DNA from 2 places in the Paenibacillus suaedae genome. Region 1 is predicted to be linked to the other one. Evidence: riboswitches for the same ligand, from Rfam matches in the RefSeq annotation. Region 1 holds a riboswitch; the other holds the start of a gene.
The links. Region 1 has a riboswitch for glycine ahead of gcvT (glycine cleavage system aminomethyltransferase GcvT). Riboswitches for the same ligand answer to the same signal wherever they lie in the genome.
Positions count from the first base shown of each region.

Region 2: linked by a shared signal. The riboswitch ahead of RQP50_RS21855 (alanine/glycine:cation symporter family protein) and the one ahead of gcvT (glycine cleavage system aminomethyltransferase GcvT) in region 1 are both predicted to bind glycine.

Region 1 covers NZ_JAVYAA010000006.1:272,692-280,540, forward strand. The annotation lists gene murI (glutamate racemase) at 1-663, opposite strand, end outside; gene gcvH (glycine cleavage system protein GcvH) at 848-1,240, opposite strand; glycine riboswitch at 1,433-1,541, opposite strand; glycine riboswitch at 1,705-1,799, shown strand; glycine riboswitch at 1,803-1,926, shown strand; gene gcvT (glycine cleavage system aminomethyltransferase GcvT) at 2,028-3,155, shown strand; gene gcvPA (aminomethyl-transferring glycine dehydrogenase subunit GcvPA) at 3,152-4,507, shown strand; gene gcvPB (aminomethyl-transferring glycine dehydrogenase subunit GcvPB) at 4,504-5,961, shown strand; gene RQP50_RS22630 (PASTA domain-containing protein) at 6,098-7,699, opposite strand.
Region 2 covers NZ_JAVYAA010000006.1:110,097-117,945, reverse strand. The annotation lists gene RQP50_RS21870 (BMQ_0737 family morphogenetic spore coat protein) at 1-2,292, shown strand, start outside; gene RQP50_RS21865 (aldo/keto reductase) at 2,478-3,455, shown strand; gene RQP50_RS21860 (pyridoxal phosphate-dependent decarboxylase family protein) at 3,716-5,173, shown strand; glycine riboswitch at 5,369-5,474, shown strand; gene RQP50_RS21855 (alanine/glycine:cation symporter family protein) at 5,621-6,961, shown strand; gene RQP50_RS21850 (sigma-70 family RNA polymerase sigma factor) at 7,123-7,656, shown strand; gene RQP50_RS21845 (DUF4179 domain-containing protein) at 7,653-7,849, shown strand, end outside.

The DNA of each region.
Region 1 (7,849 bases):
CTGGTTTTCCTGCATTACTTGTGCTAGACGCTGCACGGTGCCATGGCTGCCGTCTATAAGCTGGATATGAGCAGGGATAATGTCTCTCAATATGTGCTTGTAATAGGGATAATGCGTACATCCTAACACAATCGTTCCATACTGATTCAAATCCAATCCAGCAAGCTTATGCACGAAGTAGTCTCCTATCACTCCCTTATCAAAGTTTAACTGCTCGCAATACTCTACCAATTCCGGCAAGGGAATCGAATCCACAATATGTTCTTCGTCAATTCGACTGATTAATGTATGGTATTTGTTCTGACTTAAGGTTAACGCTGTCGCGAATACAAGCACACGCTTGCCATTGTCGCGATTCATTTCCACGGCAGGCTTGACTGCTGGCTCCATCCCGATGATCGGAATGTCGTACTTCCGTCTTAGTTCTGACGCTGCGATGCTTGTCGCTGTATTGCACGCAATAACAAGCGCCTTCACATTGTGCTGCATGATGTCTTCCACAGCTGAATCTACATGGCGCATTACTTCGGATTGAGATTTCGTCCCATAAGGGACATGCAGCGTATCTGCATAAAATAAATATTGTTCATGCGGCATATGCTTCATAGCCTCAGCCAACACGGTTATTCCACCGATTCCAGAATCAAAAAAAGCGATTGTCATTCCATTCACCTAGCATTCTTATTAGCATTGCAACATCTAGTTGTCGATGCTTATATTGTACTCCTTTTCGGCGGTGAATCCTATCGAAATTTGTCAGAAAGCAAATGAAAAAACCTGCTGCACCAGCATGATACCGGTACAGCAGGTTCTTAGTTCTCAACCTATTGTTCCTTCAACTATTCAACTATTCATCTATCAGCTTCGTGTACTGCTCTGCATTCAGCAAGTGCTTCACAGCTTCCTCAACGCTGCCTTCTACTTCAACTTCTGCAATCCATCCATCTTCGTAGGGGCTGCTGTTCACAAGCTCTGGCGACGCTTCCAATCCATCATTGACCTTCGTAATTGTTCCGGATACCGGACAGTACAACTCAGATACAGTCTTCACCGATTCAATTGATCCCATGCTGTCCCCTGCGGACAAGCTGGTACCTACTGGCGGAAATTCGATGAATACGATGTCTCCCAGCTGGGATTGTGCATGATCTGTAATGCCAACTCGTACCGTATTGCCTTCTATGGCAATTACCCATTCATGCTCTTCACTATACAGCAATCCATTCTTCACTTCACTCATGTCAACGCCCCATTTCATTCATAATGTCATTCATCAGGCCGTCTATCCAATCGAGATCGTAAAAATGGACAGGAAGCGGCCTTGTCGCCTTGTTCTCTGTCCTCGGTACCTGAGAGTTCCCGTTCCTCCACAGCCACAACTGCGGTTGAACTTACCCCTTTGGCGGCATAGAAATGCACTCTCCAGAGCTGCGTCAGAATGGCGGTTATGGAACCTGAGAGATTCATTGCCAATCGGCGGCTGGCAACTTGCTCCTTCGGTGTTGACAATCGCAATTGTCAAACTCTCCCGACCTTCCTCGTTCGCGAATTACGATTAAACTGGGTAATTATAACACCATTAGATTATTGCAAGATATGCATGATTGTCAATATGACAAGCTATGAAATCAGTTGTGAAGAAAATATCAATTGACAAAGTGTGGAAAGCTCAACTAATGTAGAGATGACAGCTGAAAATGGCGAATGATGGTAAAGGGAGAGACTGCTGAGACATAGCAGCGCCGAAGGAGTAAGCCTGAATGGGTGAATCTCTCAGGCAAAAGGACTTTTACCGGACGCACCTCTGGAGAGCACTGCTATTCATGAAAACGAATACAGTCACCCAAGGGGAAAGTCGATGGTAGACACGGAAACAAACAATTTGTTTGCGACAATCGGCGACACTCTCAGGTACAAAGGACAGAGCGAGAGAATGAGAGGATGCGATGCATCCACTTTTCTTTCGGCTGTCCTTTTTATGTTCGTATACCGATAATTAGTCCAAATACGCGTATCGAGGTGAATTCATGAGTCAATTGAAGAGAACGCCAATATTTGATCAATACTCTGCTTATCCGGGTGCACGCTGCATTGACTTCGGCGGCTGGGAGCTCCCTGTTCAATTTATCGGCATTCAACGAGAGCATGAAGCAGTTCGTACACATGCAGGTCTATTCGATGTCTCCCACATGGGTGAATTTATCGTAAGCGGCCCTGCCTCCCTGACGTTTCTTCAACAGATGACAACAAATGATGTATCGCGGCTCGAGGATGGCAAAGCACAATATACGCTGCTGTGCTACCCTGACGGAGGAGTTGTCGATGATATTCTCATTTATCAGATGAAGAGCGACCGTTACATGCTCGTCGTTAATGCCTCCAACATTGATAAAGACTATGCATGGCTGCAGAAGCATCTGATTCATGGCGTTACATTGACCAATGTTTCGAATCGCACAGCATTGCTTGCCCTTCAAGGGCCGAATGCCCAAGCGATTCTTGCTGCGGTAACTGAGGCACCTATTGATTCGCTCGCTCCATTCCATTTCCTATCGGATGCTCAAGTCTGCGGCGTATCAACACTGCTGTCTCGCTCAGGCTATACCGGTGAAGATGGCTTCGAACTCTACTTGTCCGCAGAAGATGCAGCGCACGTATGGAATGAGCTGATTCGCGCGGGCGAACCGTTCGGCTTGCTCCCAGCAGGGCTTGGTGCTAGAGACACCTTGCGCTTCGAGGCACGTCTGCCCCTCTATGGACAAGAAATTACTGCCGATATCTCGCCGCTTGAGGCAGGACTAGCACGATTCGTCAAGCTGGATAAGGGCGACTTCATCGGCCGTGTAGCATTAACGAAGCAGAAGACCGATGGACCGGCACGAAAGCTGGTAGGCATCGAGATGATCGACAAAGGCATTCCTCGCTCCCATTATCCAGTGCTTGCAGATGGGCGCGTGATCGGAGAAGTTACAACAGGAACACAGTCGCCGACATTAAAGCGCAATCTAGGGCTAGCCTTGATTGAATCCGCATTCTCTGAATTGGATACAGAAATTCTTGTCGAAATTCGCGGCAAGCAGTTGAAAGCCCGCGTCGTCTCGACTCCATTTTATAAACGAATCCCGACCCCTGCCAAAGGAGCGAATCCATCATGAAGCATCGTTACATTCCAGTGACGGAACAAGATCAGGCTGACATGCTGCAGCAGATCGGCATCTCTTCCATTGACGAGCTATTCCGCGATATCCCAGCCTCCATTCGTTACAATGGAGTACTGCCCATGTCTGAACCATTAGATGAAGCAGCCATGATGAAGCATATGAAGGAATTGGCCTCCCGCAATGCTAACAGTGAGAGCCATACCAGCTTCCTTGGTGCTGGCATATACGATCATCATATCCCTGTAGTCATTCAGCATCTAGTCTCTAGATCAGAGTTCTATACCGCCTATACACCCTATCAGCCTGAAATCAGTCAGGGTGAATTGCAAGCAATCTTTGAATTTCAATCCTATATATGCGAGCTGACTGGTATGGCTGTTGCCAATGCCAGCATGTATGATGGCGCTACTGCACTTGCAGAAGCTGGGGCACTGGCGGTCGGCGCAACGAAGCGCAAGCAGCTTGTCATCTCGAGCACTGTCCATCCAGAAGCGAGACAGATTGTTCGCACAATGGCTCGAGGACTTAATGTTGAAGTGGTCGAGATTGGATATGAAGACGGCGTGACTGACCTTGATCAGCTGAAGCGTGCTGTCACGGACGAGACTGCTGCCGTACTGATTCAGTCCCCGAACTTCTTCGGATGCATTGAAGATGTGCGCGCCATTGAACCGATTGCACATGCAAATAAAGGCCTGCTCATCATGAGTACGAATCCACTGAGTCTTGCTATGTTGGAGAGTCCTGGCAAACTAGGTGTCGACGTATGTGTTGGAGATGCCCAGCCGCTTGGCATTGCAGCATCTTACGGCGGTCCTACATGCGGTTTCTTTGCCGTTGCAGAGCCCTATATGCGCCGCATCCCAGGCAGGATTGTCGGCTTGACCAAGGATCTGGATGGCAAGCGTGGATTTGTTCTAACACTCCAAGCGAGAGAACAGCATATTCGTCGCGAGAAGGCGACATCCAACATCTGCTCAAACCAAGCACTTCTTGCTCTTGCTGCTTCCGTCTATATGTCCGTCATGGGCAAGATGGGAATGCAAAAGGTATCGAAGCTCAATATACAGAAGTCTCATTATGCAGCTGCTTATATCAATAACAAGCCCAATCTGGGATTAGCATTCCAAGCGCCTTATTTCAATGAATTCGTACTTCGTCTCCCGCAAGGTACTGACATGGATCGATTGCAGTCTATGCTCCTGGACAACGGATACATCGGCGGCTTGGATCTTGGCCACTTCTATCCTGAACTGGAAGGACATATGCTCATTGCGGTCACGGAGAAAAAATCCAAATCAGACATCGAACAATTTATTGACCTGCTGGAGGTGAGCTGCGTATGAAACCGGAACAAGCACTCATATTTGAATTAAGCCATCCTGGCCGTATTGCCTATTCCTTACCGGAATGTGATGTTCCAGAAATCGAGATTCATGAGCTTATCCCAACTTCGATGCTACGCAGTCAAGAGGCTGAGCTGCCTGAAGTGTATGAGGTTGATGTGATTCGACATTATACCGCCTTATCACGCCGCAACTTCGGCGTAGACAATGGCTTCTACCCGCTCGGCTCTTGTACGATGAAATATAATCCGAAAATTAACGAGGATGCAGCAAGGCTGACAGGACTCGCAGCAATCCATCCTTATCAGCCTACAAGCACGGTGCAAGGGGCTCTAGAGCTGCTGTACACGCTGCAGGAAGATCTAGCTGCCCTTACTGGTATGGATAAGGTCACCCTTCAGCCTGCGGCAGGCGCGCATGGAGAATGGACGGGGTTGATGATGATCCGCGCTTACCATGAGAGTCGCGGCGAGCAGCGGACGAAGGTAATCGTTCCTGATTCCTCGCATGGTACGAACCCCGCTAGTGCAACTGTAGCTGGCTTAGATACGATTACAATACCGTCTAACGAACAAGGGTTCGTTGATCTGGAAGCACTCAGAGCCGCAGTTGGATCTGATACGGCAGCATTGATGCTCACGAACCCGAGTACACTCGGATTGTTCGAAGAGCATATTGTCGAGATCGCGAGCATTGTTCATGAAGCTGGCGGATTGCTCTATTATGATGGCGCTAACTCCAATGCCATTATGGGTATTACGCGTCCTGGGGATATGGGCTTTGATGTTGTCCATTTGAATTTGCACAAGACGATGAGTACGCCTCATGGCGGCGGCGGCCCTGGTGCTGGCCCTGTTGGCGTGAAGAGCAAACTGATTCCATTCCTCCCTTCCCCTACGGTGATGAAGCATGAGGATGGTTCATATGAATTCGATCAAGGCTCTCCGCTGTCCATTGGACGAGTCAAGGCCTATAACGGTAACTTCGGTATCCTCTTGCGCGCCTACGTATATATTCGCACTTACGGTCCAGAAGGGCTGCGCCGTGTATCTGAATGCGCGGTACTGAATGCCAACTACATGATGCACCGTCTGGCGCCTTATTACGATATTCCATATCCAGGCGTATGCAAGCATGAGTTTGTGATGTCAGGCAAAGGGTTGAAGCAGTACGGCGTGCGGACGCTGGATGTTGCCAAGCGCCTTCTTGACTTCGGCTTCCATCCGCCAACCATCTACTTCCCGCTCAATGTCGAGGAATGTATGATGATCGAGCCTACGGAAACAGAGAGCAAGCAGACGCTGGATCGCTTCATCGATGTGATGATCCAGATCGCACAGGAAGCGAAGGAACAGCCTGAACTGCTGCTGAATGCACCGCATTATACGGATGTGAAGCGATTGGATGAAACCCAAGCCGCACGGAAGCCTGTATTGAACTGTGCTTGTAATTAATTAGTAATAAGCAGCAACATGCAAAATGCCCCGAGCGCCTACCGACAATTCGGTTACGGCACTAGGGGCATTTCATTATTGGACGAAATGTAACTTACCTTCAGTCCTTCAGTTTTATAGCATTAGATTGCTTTTATTATTTCTTCGCTCGGCTAACATAGAATTTAATCTTGTCACCCTTCTTCGCAGCTCCACCAGCAGGAACTTCTTGCTTAAATACTTTCCCTGCTTCCTGTTCATCCGAGTTCTCGAGAACATACTCATATTTCAAGCCGCTTGCAAGAATCTGCTTCTCCGCTTCTTCCTTCGACAAGCCCACCAAGTTAGGAACAGCAATCTCACCAGACTTCGGCGGTTCCGTCGTTGTATTCGTGTTCGGATCCGGCTGCTGGCCATCAGGCTGCTGACCGTCTGGTGGCGATGTCGTGTCTGGCGTTGTCCCTGTCTGACCATCATGAGCACCGTTATTCGTCGTACCAGAATCTGTTGTATGATCGTCAGGTTTCTTCTCTGGCGTCGTAGGCGGAGTTACACTCGTATTGTTCGAGTTGGAATCCCTATTACGGTCATGGTCACGGTCGCGCTCTGTCGACTTCCGATCCGCATCATCCGATTTCTTCTCCGTCTCGCGTTCTTGAGAGGAATTGTCATTGGATGAATTATTATTGTTATCTGTCACTGGCGGCTCTGTTACGTTTGTAGAAGAGCCAGAGTCCTGTTGGCTTGCATCTGAATCCGTTCCCAGCTCTGTTGCTGGATTCTCTGTTGCAACCTGATCGTTAGACTCTGGAGCATCAGTAGATATTGCTGCATCATTTGCCTTCGACAAGGAGTTTGCCAACATGACTGCTCCGCCCAATACGCAAATAAATACGGCAGCACATGCAAGAATGAGTATCATTTTCTTGCGGCCCACATTCTCCGCGTTATCCGCTTCATAAGGTGCGGCTTCTTCTTCCTCCGCCTCTTCCTCAGCAGTGATGAGCAGCTCTGGATCCACTTTCGGAACGGGCGGCGTATAAATGCCCCCAATTGTCTTCACAGGGATGTTCGGCGAATCCATAATCTCGCGGAGCGTCAGCATGAAGGAAAACTGCGAGATTTCTCCTAAATAGACACTCTGTACGAGAGACAACAGCGCTTCCTTCTGACCTGGAGACAGTTCCTTCAATGCACCGGCCAAGCGCGACTCATACATTTCATAGTATTGAGGCACATTCAAATGCAGTGTGCTCAGCTGATACAGCAAGTAGCACAGTCCCAATGTACCGCAGCGCTCGGTCGGTGCCTCTGACCAATAGTTCATCACAAGAACTTGATGATCCTCCGTAATCCACAAGTTGTCGACAGATACGGAGAAGTTCGTAATATTCGATTCCAGCGCATCTTGAATCGCCTTACCAACTTCATATAACAAGGACAGCGTCTTGTTGGCACTCAGCGCGTGATGCTGTATGTACTTCGCCAGCGGCATTCCGCTATAGGAGGTGAACACCACGAAGAAATCACTGCCGGACGTCCCTGCATTCAGCATATGGAAGAATCGATTATTTGAAAAATGCGAGATTTGACCAAACGCTTTCTTGCATTGCTCAGCCTTATCCAGTCCCTTATTCTCTACCAAATATATAAATACATCTCTCTTAAGTGACAAATCTATGGCTTCATATAAAACTCCATCTGCCAAATGCAAAATTACCTTGCATAATTGATAACGTTCCCCAATGTAAGCACTCATATGTCTTGCTCCTCCGCGATTCATGCTTGGAAGCCCAACGCTGAACGTCGAGCTCTCCTAAGACATTATGAAGCAAATTATGATTTTTTGCAAAACTTGCATTAACGAAACATTGTGCAGCTATTTGCCAATTCCTTAAACTATCGCCTA
Region 2 (7,849 bases), 160 kb from region 1:
GTCAGCAACGATGGAGACTCCCCGCTTGTGAACACTGTACTTACTGACCCGCTACCAGCTGGTGTTACGTTTCAATCGGTTCAAACTACGCAAGGTTCGGCATCGTTTGCTGCTGGAACGGTTACCGTAGATATCGGGACGATCCCGGTTGGTCAAAGTGTTACCGTCAATATTACCGTGCTGGCAACAGCGGCTGGTCTCATATCCAATACTGCTTCAGCCCAAGCCAATCAGACCGGCATCATCTCCTCAACCGCAGTCAATACCGTAAATCCTCTGCCGCCTCCAATTCTAGAAATTGAGAAGCTGGACTTTCCCCCAATCGTCGCCGTAAATTCAGAACTCGTTTATATTATCTTTGTCTCCAATATTGGAGGGAGCACAGCGACCAATGTTGTTATGAATGATCCGCTGCCGGCAGGAACCACCTTTGTATCCGCTGAATCGGATCAAGGGACGATTTCGTTCGATGGCACGACAATTACGAATGACATTGGTTCACTTGCTCCGGGAGAGACTGTGGTCATTTTTATCGTCGTCATCCCAACGGTCACAGGTACAGTCTTGAACACGGCAACGACTTTTTCAGATGAGACTGCGCCACAATCCTCTACTACCGAAACTCTAGTTATCGAAGAGCCGATACTTGAGTTAATGATATCGAAGTTTGCAGGGCCGGATCCTGCAACTGTTGGAGAAGAACTCATCTATACGATCGTTGTCTCCAACGAGACGACGGAATTATTAACCGGCGTGGAAGTGGTGGATGTGCTGCCACCTGGTCTCGTCTTCGTATCTGCCGAAACTACGCAAGGAACCGTAACCGAAGCGGCTGGCACCGTGACAGCATTGATTGGCGATCTTGATCCTGGTCAGTCTGAAATTATCACGATTACCGTTATTCCTACAGCTCCAGGCATCGTAACGAACACAGCTACAGCGACATCTAATCAAACAGAACCTGTATCATCCACGATTGATACAACCGTCAATGCGCTTCCTCCTGCTTTTTTAACCATTGAGAAGCTTGCCGAGCCGGATCTTGTAACCCTTGGGAATGAAGTCATCTTTCAAGTGACGGTGTGCAACATGGGAGAAACGGCGGCCACAAATGTGGTTGCGGTGGACACATTACCTGCAGGCGTTGAAGTCACTGGTATCCAAGTTTCTGAAGGCACATTCACGCAGGTTGGGCACACGATCACAGCATCTTTCGGTGTCATTGCCCCTGGAACGTGCGCTACGATTACGATCGAAGCAATTACGACTGTAACAGGAATATTAACGAACACAGCAGTGGTGACCGCTGATAATGTTGAAGACCCTGAAACAGCAACCGCAAGCATTACGGTATTACAGCCGCTCGCCATTTCGAAGCAAGCTTCAAGCAACCCTGTGCTTGTCGGCAGCCTGTTGCAATATACGATTAGTGTTGCAAATCTCGGAGAACTTCCTCTAACGAATGTAATCGTGCGTGATGTCATTCCTCCAACGGTTGAATTTGTCAGTGTTCAATCTGAAGGAGGCACTTGCTCTGTATCCGGGCAGACCGTTACTTGTCTCTTGGGCACATTGGAGGGTCAACAAGAACAGACGATTATCATCACAGTCATTCCTTTGTTAGAAGGGGTGGTTACCAACACGGCTACCGCTCAGGCGGATAATACGCCTCCTGTTACAGCTACGATTACGACGCTAGTTGTTCGTCCTTTAGAGTGCATTTCTGTCAGCAAACTGTTCGATTGGGTTGTTACTCGGAGTGATTTCATCGTGGAAGAGACTATTCCCGAAACCTGCAGGGCTTTTGTAGAACAAGCAATTGCTGGCGGTCGGCAAGTGCTTGTAAGCTGCAATGCAGTGCCAGCTACGGGAGAATGCAGCATCACGGTTGTAAAGCGGCTGCCGCTGCCCATTATCGGATCGCAAGCAGCTATTGTACTGACCACGTGCTCTGCAGAGGTAACGATTACGTTAACAGATAGTGGAACAGGAGAAACATGCACGTTTACACTACTAGTCAAGAATAACGAGAAAGTATCACTCTGCTTACCGCTCCCATTAGATGAATCCAACATTACTTCTCAAATATTCGATATCCATTGTGCTGCACGAATTACTGAGAGCTTAACGATTGAGTTGCAATTGGATTGGTGTTTGGAGCTTATTGTGAAATTTACAATACCGCTGATGGTTGAAGCGACATTCTGTCAACCTAGGGCATTAATCCCGATACCGGAGTCATGCAGCATCAGCCTTCCATTGCAATGTCCGACGATTTTTCCATTCGTATAAATGTCATGTAATCCATAGAGATTCTGGATTCTTTATTGTTGTTGAGAACTCATGCTTGCATGAGTTTTTCTTTTTGTGCGCGGAAGTGGAATCATAAGGCAGACACATATTTGATCGGATTCAGATCAAGGGGATAGCTTGTGATATAATTACTGCTAAATAAGGAAAGCAAGGAGTTGATCGTCATGCAATATCGTCGTCTTGGCAATAGTGGATTGAAGGTGTCTGTGCTTGGATTAGGAACAAATGCGTTCGGCAAGCGGGCCGACAAGCAGGCTTCGACTCGGATTATTCATCAAGCGCTGGACTATGGCATTAACTTTATTGATACGGCTAATATTTATGCTGGTTCAGAATCAGAACGCATCATCGGTGAGGCGCTGACAGGCAATCGACACAATGTCGTGCTGACAACGAAGGCAGGATTAATTCGAGGACAGGGGCCGAACGAGCGCGGGTCATCTCGCTTTCATTTGCAGCAGGAATTAGACAATAGCTTGAAGCGGCTAAATACCGATTATATTGACCTGTATCAAATACATTCATTTGATCCGCATACTCCACTTGAGGAGACGCTGCGGACGCTTGATGATATGATACGTTCAGGCAAGGTGCGGTATATCGGAGCGTCTAACTACGCTGCTTGGGAGCTGATGAAGGCGATTGGCATCAGTGAACGGCTTGGTCTGAATCGTTATGTGTCCATGCAAACCAGCTATTCACTAGCTGATCGAACGCCAGAACTGGAACTGGTTCCGCTATGTCAGGATCAAGGGGTGGGAATCATTCCATATTATCCGCTTGCAGGAGGAATTCTGACAGGAAAATATCGAGTAGAAGATCAGAAGCCAGCTGGCTCACGAGCAGATACGGATCCGAATTTCTACAAATTCTTCAATGAAGAACGGTTTGCGTTAAGTGAACAGGTGAGCGAATTGGCAGCGGATATCGGCTGCAGCCCAAGCTCGTTGTCATTAGCTTGGCTTATGCACCAGCCTTGTGTATCGACAGTCATTGTAGGAGCGACGAAGGTGGAGCAGTTAGAGGACAATATAACGAGTGTCAATGTCGAACTTAATGAAGAACAGTTGAACCGATTGGATGAAATAAGCCGTCGATATCGGTATGGTGAACCTTTTGCTGTATACCGATTGCCTGAGTAAATGAGAAAGTAAGGAAGCAATAGACACCGTCTCTAGATAATAGGGGCGGTTTTTTTGAGTTGAGATTTCGAAATCTTGCGCTCATATTCAAAATACGATGTAAATGGTAGGACGGTATGTATAATAGGGGGATAAATGGCCTGTCCTCATAGCGAACTGATAAACTGTACCTGTTCAATTGTCGTCTTGGTCGGTAAGCTATTATTCAATTGGAACATCTTTCTTGAATTGAACAGTGGAAGGGAGTTGCTGGAATCTGTATGCTTAGACAGAATCCGATCTTGGATCTATCAACTGAGGAACAGTATATGCTAGGCTCATATACGTTAGAGAAAATCAGTCAGTATCTATCATACACCGACGAGGTAGTAGTTGCCCCTGAATTAATCCCGTCAGAAATCGTGCAGTATGCGGAGCAAATTGACTTTGCTGCTCCTGTCAAGCCTCAAACTGCGGTTCAGCATGTTATAGAAGGACTGCGTCGATATCAAGTGCACACAGCACATCCAGGATATTATGGCTTATACAATCCCCGTCCGAACTTTATGGGGATTATGGCAGACACGATAACAGCGGCGTTTAACCCCCAGCTTGCTGCATGGAGTCATGCGCCGCTCGCGGTAGAGATTGAGAATTACGTACTGCGTGAGCTCGCCGTTCAATTTGGTTACCCGCGTGATGTTGCTGATGGAACTTTCACGACTGGGGGAGCGGAAGCTAATATGACTGCTGTCTTAACGGCTCTATCTTATCATTTTCCAAAGTATGCAACAGACGGATTAGCAGCTCTGGAGAAGCCACCCATTCTGTATGCTTCTGAAGAGAGTCATCATTCATTGGTGAAAGCGGCTCGTTCCTGTGGGCTTGGAACGAATTCAATTCGCTCCATTCGTACGAACGATTCCTTGCAAATGGATATAGACGCGTTATTAGAACAAATACGTATAGACCGCGCGCAGGGTTTTGCCCCATTTCTTATTATTGCTACAGCGGGAACGACGGGAGCCGGTGCAATTGATCCGTTAATGGACATCGCAGCAATAGCGGAGCATGAACAGATGTGGCTTCATGTAGATGCTGCTTATGGCGGTGCAATCGTGTTGGATTCCGAAATGTCCTACCATGTGGATGGTATCCAGCAAGCAGATTCAATCGCGTTTGATGCTCATAAGTGGCTGTCCGTTCCGATGGGGGCGGGCATGTACTTCACACGGCATTCACGTATATTGAATGAAACCTTCCGTATAACGGCAGATTATATGCCGAAGGAGGGAGGAGAGCTGCATACGATCGATCCATATACGCATTCCATTCAATGGTCACGGAGATTTATAGGATTGAAGCTGTATCTATCCCTGGCTACTGCGGGTTGGGAAGGATATCGGGCTGTCTTGCGACATCAAATTGAAATGGGCAAGCGATTCAGAGAAGAATTAATGCGATCTGGCTGGACAGTTGCCAACGATACCGTGCTGCCTGTCATCTGCTTTCTTGATCAAGAAGCATGGGAACGAAACGATCAGCATTTCGCTCTAATTGTGAATCAACACGTATTGAGCACAGGGAAAGTGTGGCTATCCGTATTTACCATTCATGGTGTACCAACGCTGCGTGCATGCTTTACCAATTACGATACGAGCGAACAGAATATGAAAGAACTCATTCATTTATTAAATGAGGCCAGATCCCTATATTACAGTCAACGAGCACATGTGTGATAAATGGTATGGGATAAATTACAATGCAGTGGATCATTGCACAATGATAGTGTGTCTACTATAATGTTACCTACAACTTTATAACTGGATGAAGTTTGCGGGAGATAGACGAATCGTCTAGCCGAAGGGGTAAGCTCTCAGGCGCCTAGGCATATCGAACCTTGAGCTCGAGTATGTATAAGCAGGACCGTAAATGGACAGGACTCTGGAGAGACTCCATGATTGGGGCACCGAAGGGGCAAGGCGAATTGAATCTCATGAATTCGTTAAAACTCTCAGGTAAAAGGACAGGGATGCAGAAGCGTAGAAATCGTAAGTCATTGGTATGATGATCTTATTTAGGTATGTCACTTACGTCAGGTTATTTATTCTGCACACATGTCCCCAGGGTCAAATCATTCGATTTGACTCTTTTTATTATTCACAAAGAGGGGAACTGATTTGACAATGATGGAACAATGGTTAGACAAATTGAACAACATGGTATGGGGAGCACCGCTTCTTATTTTATTAGTAGGAACGGGAATTTTATTAACGATCCGCTTGGGAGCGCTACAGTTGTTCCGCCTGCCGCTCGCCTTGAAGTTAATATTCAAGTCGAAGAACGAGGGAGAAGGGGATGTATCCAGCTTCGGTGCATTGGCTACTGCGTTGGCGGCGACAATTGGAACTGGTAATATCGTGGGGGTTGCTACTGCAATAAAGGTGGGTGGACCCGGTGCATTGTTCTGGATGTGGGTTGCTGCATTCTTCGGAATGGCCACCAAATATGCGGAAGGATTGCTTGCTGTCAAGTATCGCAACATTGATGACAATGGACAAGTGCTAGGCGGTCCTATGTATTATATTGAGAAGGGACTTGGCATGAAATTCAAGCCGCTTGCTGTGTTCTTTGCGATTAGCGGAGTACTGGTTGCCTTACTTGGAATTGGTACATTTCCGCAAATTAATGCGATCGTCACTTCTACAGAAGCAAGCCTTGGTGTACCTGCAGTAGTCACTGCGGCAATCGTCACTATCGTGACCGCGCTTGTTACAATTGGCGGGATTCAGAGTATATCGCATGTGACGACGACAATTGTTCCTGTCATGGCTATTATCTATTTTATCGCGAGTTTTGTTGTGCTTATTGCATTTGCGGATCAGATACCGCACGCACTGTCGTTAATTTTCCATGGCGCGTTCAATGCAACAGCAGCAGGTGGCGGCTTCTTGGGAGCAACGGTTATGATGGCGATCCGCAACGGGATTGCAAGAGGCGTATTCTCGAATGAATCAGGTCTCGGAAGCGCACCGATTGCGGCCGCGGCTGCGAAGGTGAAATGGCCGGCTGAGCAAGGACTCATATCAATGACCGGAACATTCATCGATACGATCATCGTCTGCTCGCTTACAGGATTAACATTGATTGTAACGGGTGTATGGAATGGCCCAATGGAAGGAGCGGCCATGACACAGGCAGCATTTGATGCTGCGCTGCCATACGGTTCCCTCATTCTTATGTTTTGCTTGATTTTATTTGCATTTACGACGATTCTTGGCTGGAACTATTACGGCGAACGGTGCATGGTTTATTTATTCGGTGTCAAATCGATTCTGCCGTACCGCCTTATGTTCATTGCGATCATTGGCTTTGGGGCATTTATCAAGCTGGATATGATATGGAAGCTTGCTGATATTGTAAATGGATTAATGGCGCTGCCGAACTTAGTTGCACTGCTCGGTTTGTCTGGAGTCGTTGTGTCTGAGACGCGTCTATATTGGAAGCATAGGGAATCCGAAAAATAAATAGAAGCAGGAAGCTATTCCTGTTCTTAAGTAAACTGCCAAATGCATGAAAGTGAACATTTGGCAGTTTTTTTGCGTTTAATGAAACCTTTTGCCTATCTTGTGCATCTAATTGACAGTTTGATTCGCGTGTATGGGGTAAAGAAGGGAGTAGAAACGGCTTGCATAGCGATATAGAGACAGAAGTGAGATTGGCTAAGGAAGGTAACAAAGAAGCGTTTATTCGACTCATCAAGCAGCATGAAGCCCAAATGTTCAACATGGCCAGGTCGATCGTCAGAAGGGATGAGGATTGTGCAGATGCGATGCAGGAGACTGTGCTCAAGGCTTATCGCGCACTGACCAACCTAAATCATCATGCCTATTTTAAGACTTGGCTCTTTCGGATATTGATCAATGAATGCAATATGATATTGCGGAAGCAGGCTCGCATCATCATGCTGGCTGAACTCCCAGAAGTTGGTGTTGCCACGGCTGAATACAGTGATCATCTTGATTTGCGTCAGGCGATCTATCGGCTTGAGGAAGTATCTCGCAATATTGTTATTTTGTTTTATTTTCAGGATTTGCCTATGCATCAGATCGCCGAGATGATGGATATGTCCGTGGGCGCGGTGAAGACACGGCTGCATCGGGCACGTCACACGCTCGCAGAATGGCTGGATGATACTGAAGAAAGGAAGATGAACGGATGAAAGACATACAACTGCCTATCGATCAGCGACTGGAACAGCTTAGGGAACCATATATTAGCGAGCTGCCAGAATCCGTTCGCAACCGGATGGATCGGACATACCAGATCATCGACGAGATGCTTCCTGGACGGAAGAGAAGAAGTCGGAAGAACCGCTGGCTGCGCAGAGTGTTGATTTCAACAGCGGGTGTAGC